DNA from 3 places in the Streptomyces sp. NPDC058000 genome. Region 1 is predicted to be linked to each of the others. Evidence: predicted binding sites of a transcription regulator. Region 1 holds the regulator's gene; each other region holds the start of a gene.

Evidence for each region. Region 1 encodes HrcA, which represses chaperone genes, less so after heat shock. Its sites were predicted from a motif close to TTNGCACTCNGNNNNNCNGAGTGCNAA; they were not measured.
Region 2: a site for HrcA is predicted at 821-847, ahead of ACFVT2_RS27920 (FmdB family zinc ribbon protein). Genes of this name have one in related genera too.
Region 3: a site for HrcA is predicted at 1,117-1,143, ahead of groES (co-chaperone GroES). Genes of this name have one in related genera too.

What each region holds. Positions count from the first base shown of each region.
Region 1 is NZ_JBHVQS010000049.1:45,773-48,036, reverse strand. It holds gene dnaJ (molecular chaperone DnaJ) at 1-964, opposite strand, end outside; gene hrcA (heat-inducible transcriptional repressor HrcA) at 965-1,981, opposite strand.
Region 2 is NZ_JBHVQS010000035.1:20,251-22,514, forward strand. It holds gene ACFVT2_RS27915 (MFS transporter) at 1-722, shown strand, start outside; gene ACFVT2_RS27920 (FmdB family zinc ribbon protein) at 859-1,215, shown strand; gene ACFVT2_RS27925 (S-methyl-5'-thioadenosine phosphorylase) at 1,509-2,264, shown strand, end outside.
Region 3 is NZ_JBHVQS010000023.1:28,054-30,317, forward strand. It holds gene groL (chaperonin GroEL) at 1-527, opposite strand, end outside; gene groES (co-chaperone GroES) at 663-971, opposite strand; gene ACFVT2_RS22365 (FtsW/RodA/SpoVE family cell cycle protein) at 1,380-2,264, shown strand, end outside.

The sequences.
Region 1 (2,264 bases):
CCCGGCCGTTGCCGCGCAGGTGGGTCACGCCTCGACCGTGCAGCGGGATCGACTGGCCGGACTGGGTGCCGGGCCGGACGTCGATCTCCTCCACCCCGTCCAGCGTCTCCAGCGGACACTTGGTGCCCAGGGCCGCCGCGGTCATCGGGATGGTGACCGTGCAGTGCAGATCGTCCCCGCGCCGCTGGAACACCGAGTGGGGCAGCTCGTGGATCTCGACGTAGAGGTCGCCGGCGGGACCGCCACCGGGGCCCACCTCGCCCTCACCGGCCAGCTGGATCCGGGTGCCGTTGTCGACACCGGCCGGGATCTTGACCGTGAGGGTGCGGCGGGAGCGGACCCGCCCGTCGCCCGCACACTCGGGGCACGGCGTCGGGACGACGGTGCCGAAGCCCTGGCACTGGGGGCACGGCCGGGAGGTCATGACCTGACCCAGGAAGGACCGGGTGACCTGCGAGACCTCACCGCGGCCGCGGCACATGTCACAGGTCTGCGCGGAGGTGCCCGGCGCCGCGCCCTCACCGCTGCAGGTGGTGCAGACGACGGCGGTGTCGACCTGTATGTCCTTGGTCGTGCCGAACGCAGCCTCGCCCAACTCGATGTCGAGGCGGATCATCGCGTCCTGGCCGCGGCGGGTCCGCGAGCGCGGGCCGCGCTGCGAGGCCGTGCCGAAGAACGCGTCCATGATGTCGGAGAAGTTCCCGAAGCCCGCGCCGAAGCCGCCCGCGCCGCCGGCTCCGCCGGTCTGCGAGAGGGGGTCGCCGCCGAGGTCGTAGACCTGCTTCTTCTGCGGATCCGACAGGACCTCGTAGGCGGCGTTGATCTCCTTGAACCGCTCTTGGGTCTTGGGGTCCGGGTTCACGTCCGGGTGCAGCTCGCGCGCCAGCCGCCGGAACGCCTTCTTGATCTGGTCCTGCGAGGCGTCCCGACCGACACCGAGGACCGAGTAGTAATCCGTGGCCACTTACGACTCCGCGAGGATCTGTCCGACGTAACGTGCCACTGCGCGTACCGCTCCCATCGTTCCGGGGTAGTCCATGCGGGTCGGTCCGACCACGCCCAATTTCGCGACGGCCTCGTCGCCCGAACCGTATCCGACGGTGACGACCGAGGTGGACGTCAGGCCCTCGTGAGCATTCTCATGCCCGATGCGTACGGTCATGCTCGAGTCCTTGGCCTCCCCGAGCAGCTTGAGCAGCACCACATGCTCCTCAAGGGCTTCCAGCACCGGCCGGATGGTCAAGGGGAAATCATGCCCGAAGCGCGTCAGATTGGCGGTGCCGCCGATCATCAGCCGCTCTTCGGTTTCCTCCACCAAAGTCTCCAGCAGTACCGACAGTACTGTCGAGACGGTGGCCCGGTCGTCCTGTTCGAAGGATTCCGGGAGATCCTGCACCAGCTGCGGGACGTCCGCGAAACGGCGGCCGACGATCCGGCTGTTGAGCCGGGCGCGCAGGTCCGCCAGGGACGTCTCGCCGAACGGCGTCTGGCAGTCGATGAGTCGCTGCTCGACGCGTCCGGTGTCGGTGATCAGCACCAGCATCAGCCGGGCCGGGGCCAGTGCCAGCAGTTCGACGTGGCGGACCGTGGACCGGGTCAGGGACGGGTACTGCACCACCGCCACCTGCCGGGTCAGCTGCGCCAGCAGGCGCACCGTGCGCCCCACCACGTCGTCCAGGTCGACGGCGCCGTCCAGGAAATTCTGGATCGCCCGCCGCTCGGGGACGGACAGCGGCTTGACGCCGGCCAGCTTGTCGACGAAGAGGCGGTAGCCCTTGTCGGTCGGGATCCGCCCGGCGCTGGTGTGCGGCTGGGCGATGAAGCCCTCGTCTTCCAGGGCCGCCATGTCATTGCGGACGGTGGCCGGGGAGACCCCCAGCTGGTGGCGCTCGGTGAGTGCCTTGGAGCCGACCGGCTCCTCCGTCCCGACGTAGTCCTGGACGATGGCGCGCAGCACTTCCAGTCTGCGTTCGCTGAGCATTCCGCCACCTCCAGTCGGCCGTTCCGCCGTGTCGTCACTCCTGGCACTCACCTGGGCCGAGTGCCAAACCCGGAGCCAGTGTACGGCCGGGTAGCGCGGATGCGGCAAGGGCCGGCGCACTGAGGACTTACCCACAGCCGCGGAATCCGACCCCCGGGCCGACCCTGAGAGCCCCCTGATCCCTCCCCGAGGAAACCCCGATCCCGCCCCGCCACGGCCCCTGATCCGCACCCGGGGCAGCACCCCTATGGCGCCGCCGCCCGGCCGCTTCCGCCGGGTGCGG
Region 2 (2,264 bases), on a different contig from region 1:
TGCTGTTCGCCTCGCAGCGGCGCACCCAACCGCCCGTCCACCGGGGGCAGTCCGACGACAGCCCGCGCGTCTCGGCCCTGTCCCTCCCCGGCGTGCGCGTCCTGATCGTGGCGTTCCTCGGCATCGGCTCGGTCTTCGGCGGCATGCAGGTCTCGCTGACCGCGCTCACCGAGCACATCGGCCAGCCCGGCATCAACGGCGTCCTCTACGGCATCTTCGCGGGCGGCAACATGCTCGCCGGCATCGCCTGCGGCACGATCGCCTGGAAGGTCGGCCCGAGCCGCCGCCTGCTGGTCGCCTACGGGCTGCTGGCACTGGCCACCACCCCGCTGTGGGCGGTGACCGCGATACCGCTGCTGGGCGCCCTCGGCCTGGTCGTCGGCCTGTGCATCGCCCCCGCGCTGATCACCGGCTACACCCTCGTCGAGTCGCTGGTCCCGGCCACCGCCCGGACCGAGGCGTTCACCTGGCTGACCGGCGCGGTCGCCCTCGGCCAGGCGGTGGCGGCCACCTCCGCCGGCCAGCTGGCCGACCGCTTCGGCCCGAGCTCCGGATTCCTGGTGCCGCTGGCCGGTACGGCGCTGGCCCTGGTGGTCCTGCTGACCCTGCGGGCCCATCTGGTGCCCCGGTCGTCGAAGGTCGTCACCGGTGCGGCGGGTGCCGCCGGCACCGCCACCGACACCGCCGCCGACGAGCGGGAACGCGAGCTGAGCGCCGCCTGAGCGGGCGTGAAGCGGGGGCCGGGACCCGGCGTGGAGTCGGTCACCGTAGGACGTTCACGGTGGACTGACGCGCAGGAATACTGCAAGATGGAGCGTCGTTAGCACTCAATGAGTGAGAGTGCCAGGAGGAAGTCAAGTGCCGACCTACCAGTACCAGTGCACCGCGTGCGGCGAGGGCCTTGAGGCCGTGCAGAAGTTCACCGACGACGCGCTCACCGAGTGCCCCAGCTGCAACGGACGCCTCAAGAAGGTGTTCTCGGCGGTCGGCATCGTCTTCAAGGGCTCCGGCTTCTACCGCAACGACAGCCGCGGCTCGTCGTCCAGCAGCAGCCCCGCCAGCAGCTCCACGCCGTCGAGCGGCTCCTCGTCGAGCGGCTCCACCCCCTCGACGTCGTCGCCTTCTCCGTCTTCGTCTTCCTCCGCGTCGTCTTCGTCCTCGTCGTCCTCGGGCAGCAAGTCGACGGCCTCGGCGAGCACCGGCTCGGCCGCCTGACCTGCGGCAGCAGCCCGGCACGCGCGACGACGCCGGCAACCGGACTTCCGGGCCCCGCCCTCCCCACCAGGGGACGGCGGGGCTCGCTGCGTTCCCCCCGGGGTGCGCGACGTTCCGGGACGCCGGGCGGGCGGCACCATCGGCAGGGGCGGGGCGGGACGCGCGTCGAGCCCGCCCTGACGCCCAGCCCTGACGCCTCGTCCTGTTGCCTCGTCCTGTCGCCCCGGGTCGTTCGCGCCACCGTTCCACCGGCCCACCAGCGGGCCGCTGCCACGCCCCGATAGTGTGACCGCATGGCTGACGCGGAGATTGGCGTTATCGGCGGGTCGGGGTTCTACTCCTTCCTGGACGACGTGACCGAGATCACTGTGGACACGCCCTACGGGCGCCCCAGCGACTCCTTGTTCCTCGGTGAGATCGCCGGCCGTTCGGTCGCGTTCCTGCCCCGGCACGGCCGCGGCCACCACCTCCCGCCGCACCGCATCAACTACCGCGCCAACCTCTGGGCACTGCGCTCCCTCGGCGTGCGCCAGGTCCTCGGCCCGTGCGCGGTCGGCGGACTGCGCCCCGAATACGGCCCGGGCACGCTGCTCGTCCCCGATCAGCTCGTGGACCGCACCAAGACCCGCGTCCAGACGTACTTCGACGGCGAACCGCTCCCGGACGGGGGCGTCCCCAACGTCGTCCACCTCACCTTCGCCGACCCGTACTGCCCCACCGGCCGCCGGGCCGCCCTGAGCGCCGCCCGCGGCCGGGACTGGGAGCCGGTCGACGGCGGCACCCTCGTGGTGATAGAGGGCCCGCGCTTCTCCACCCGCGCCGAGTCGCGCTGGCACGCCGCGCAGGGCTGGTCGGTGGTCGGCATGACCGGCCACCCCGAGGCCGTCCTGGCCCGCGAGCTGAGCCTCTGCTACACCTCGCTGACCCTGGTCACCGACCTGGACGCGGGCACCGAGACCGGCGAGGGCGTCTCCCACGAGGAGGTCCTCAAGGTCTTCGGCGAGAACATCAGCCGGCTCCGCGAGGTCCTCTTCGACACCGTCGCCGCA
Region 3 (2,264 bases), on a different contig from region 1:
TCGACGGTGATCACACCGTCCTTGCCGACCTTGTCCATCGCCTCGGCGATCAGCTCGCCGACCTGCGGGTCCTGGGCGGACAGCGCGGCCACGGCGGCGATGTCGGACTTGTCTTCGATCGGGCGGGCGGTCGCCAGCAGCTCGTCGGAGACGGCCTTGACGGCGGCGTCGATGCCCTTCTTCAGGGCGGCCGGGGAAGCACCCGCGGCGACGTTGCGCAGACCCTCGCGGACCAGGGCCTGGGCCAGCACGGTGGCGGTGGTGGTGCCGTCACCCGCGATGTCGTTGGTCTTGGTCGCCACCTCCTTGACGAGCTGGGCGCCCAGGTTCTCGTACGGGTCCTCGACCTCGACCTCGCGGGCGATGGTGACACCGTCGTTGGTGATGGTGGGGGCACCGAACTTCTTGTCGATGACGACGTTGCGGCCCTTGGGGCCGATGGTGACCTTGACCGTGTCGGCCAGCTTGTTGACACCGCGCTCAAGGGCGCGACGGGCGTCCTCGTCGAACTTCAGGATCTTCGCCATGGGTGCTTCAAGTCCTCTCGTCGCGATCGTCGGCCTCGCCGCCGTGACCGCTCTCGCTCAAACGAACTGCGCCCCTGCCCCGGGTCGGTGAGAACGCGGGAACCAGGGGCGCAGATCAGGGCAAATCCGGGTGACTTACTTCTCGACGATCGCGAGCACGTCGCGAGCCGAGAGGACGAGGTACTCCTCGCCGTTGTACTTCACCTCGGTGCCGCCGTACTTGCTGTAGAGCACGACGTCACCGACCTGGACGTCGAGCTCGATGCGCTTGCCGTCCTCGAAGCGGCCCGGACCGATCGCCAGGACGACGCCCTCCTGGGGCTTCTCCTTCGCGGTGTCCGGGATGACCAGGCCCGAGGCCGTGGTCTGCTCGGCGTCGAGCGGCTGGACCACAATGCGGTCCTCAAGCGGCTTGATGGCAACCTTGGAGCTGGCGGTCGTCACGATCCGACCTCCCCCTTCGGAGATCTCACGGGGTTAACTGTCTGAGGTGGCGACCAGGTCGATCCGTCGTCGCGGGTGCCGGGTCTGCCCGTCGCCGTGTTGGCACTCCCATAGGGAGAGTGCCAACGCTGAGACTATGACGCGGTTAGCACTCGGTCAAGCGGAGTGCCAGCGCGCCGGAGACGCGTACCGTGTCTGCTGCCGGTGGCCGGGCGTGGAATCGGACACACCTTTCCCCCCGGCTGCAACCCGGCCCGCGGCCGCCCCGTCTAGCCCCTGGGACCGCTGAATCCGGGCCACGACCCGGCCGCCCCGCGGCCCAGACCCATCGATGGCGGAGGAACCGTGCGTGGACTGACCAGCGCTCCCCGGGATCCCGGGGGACCGGAGAGCGACGCCGAACGCACCATGACGTTCGCCGCGCTGGCCCAGGCCCCGAACCGTAGGCGCACCGAAGCCTGGCTGCTCGGCTTCGTCGTATTCATCACCGTCTTCGGCTACGCCTACACCGAGCTGTCCATGAAGGGGCAGCTCCCCGGCGGGCTGGCCGGCTTCGCGGTGAGCGTCTTCTTCATCGCGCTGGTGCCGCACCTGGTCGTCCGCCGGTTCGCACCGCGCGCCGATCCGCTGATCCTGCCGGTGGCGACGATGATCACCGGCCTGGGGTTGGTGCTGCTGCACCGGCTGGACATCACCTACGCGGAGAAACCCCGGCTCCATCAGGCGCAGGCGGCGACCGGGCAGCTGGTGTGGACGGTCATCGGGGTGGCGGTCTGCATCGTCATCCTGATGGTGCTGCGCGACCACCGGCTGCTCCAGCGCTACATCTATCTGACGATGGCCGTCGCACTGGTGCTGCTGATGGCGCCGGCGTTCTTCGGCGCGGACCAGTTCGGCGCCAAGCGCTGGATCCTGCTCGGGCCGCTGTCGTTGCAGCCCGGCGAGTTCGTGAAGATCATGATCGTGGTGTTCTTCGCGGGCTATCTCACCGTCAGCCGCGATGCGCTGGCGCTGTCCGGGCGCCGGGTGATGGGCATGCAGCTGCCGCCGGGCCGGCAGCTCGGGCCGATCTTCACGATCTGGGTGATCAGCCTGCTGGTGCTGGTCTTCGAGCGTGACCTGGGCACCTCGCTGATCTTCTTCGGCGTCTTCGTGATCATGCTCTACATGGCCACCGAGCGCACCAGCTGGGTGGTCTGCGGTCTGCTCATGGCCGTGGTGGGCGCCGGCGTCGTCGGCTCCACCGAACCGCACGTCAAGGGCCGGGTGATGGCCTGGCTGCACCCGATGGAC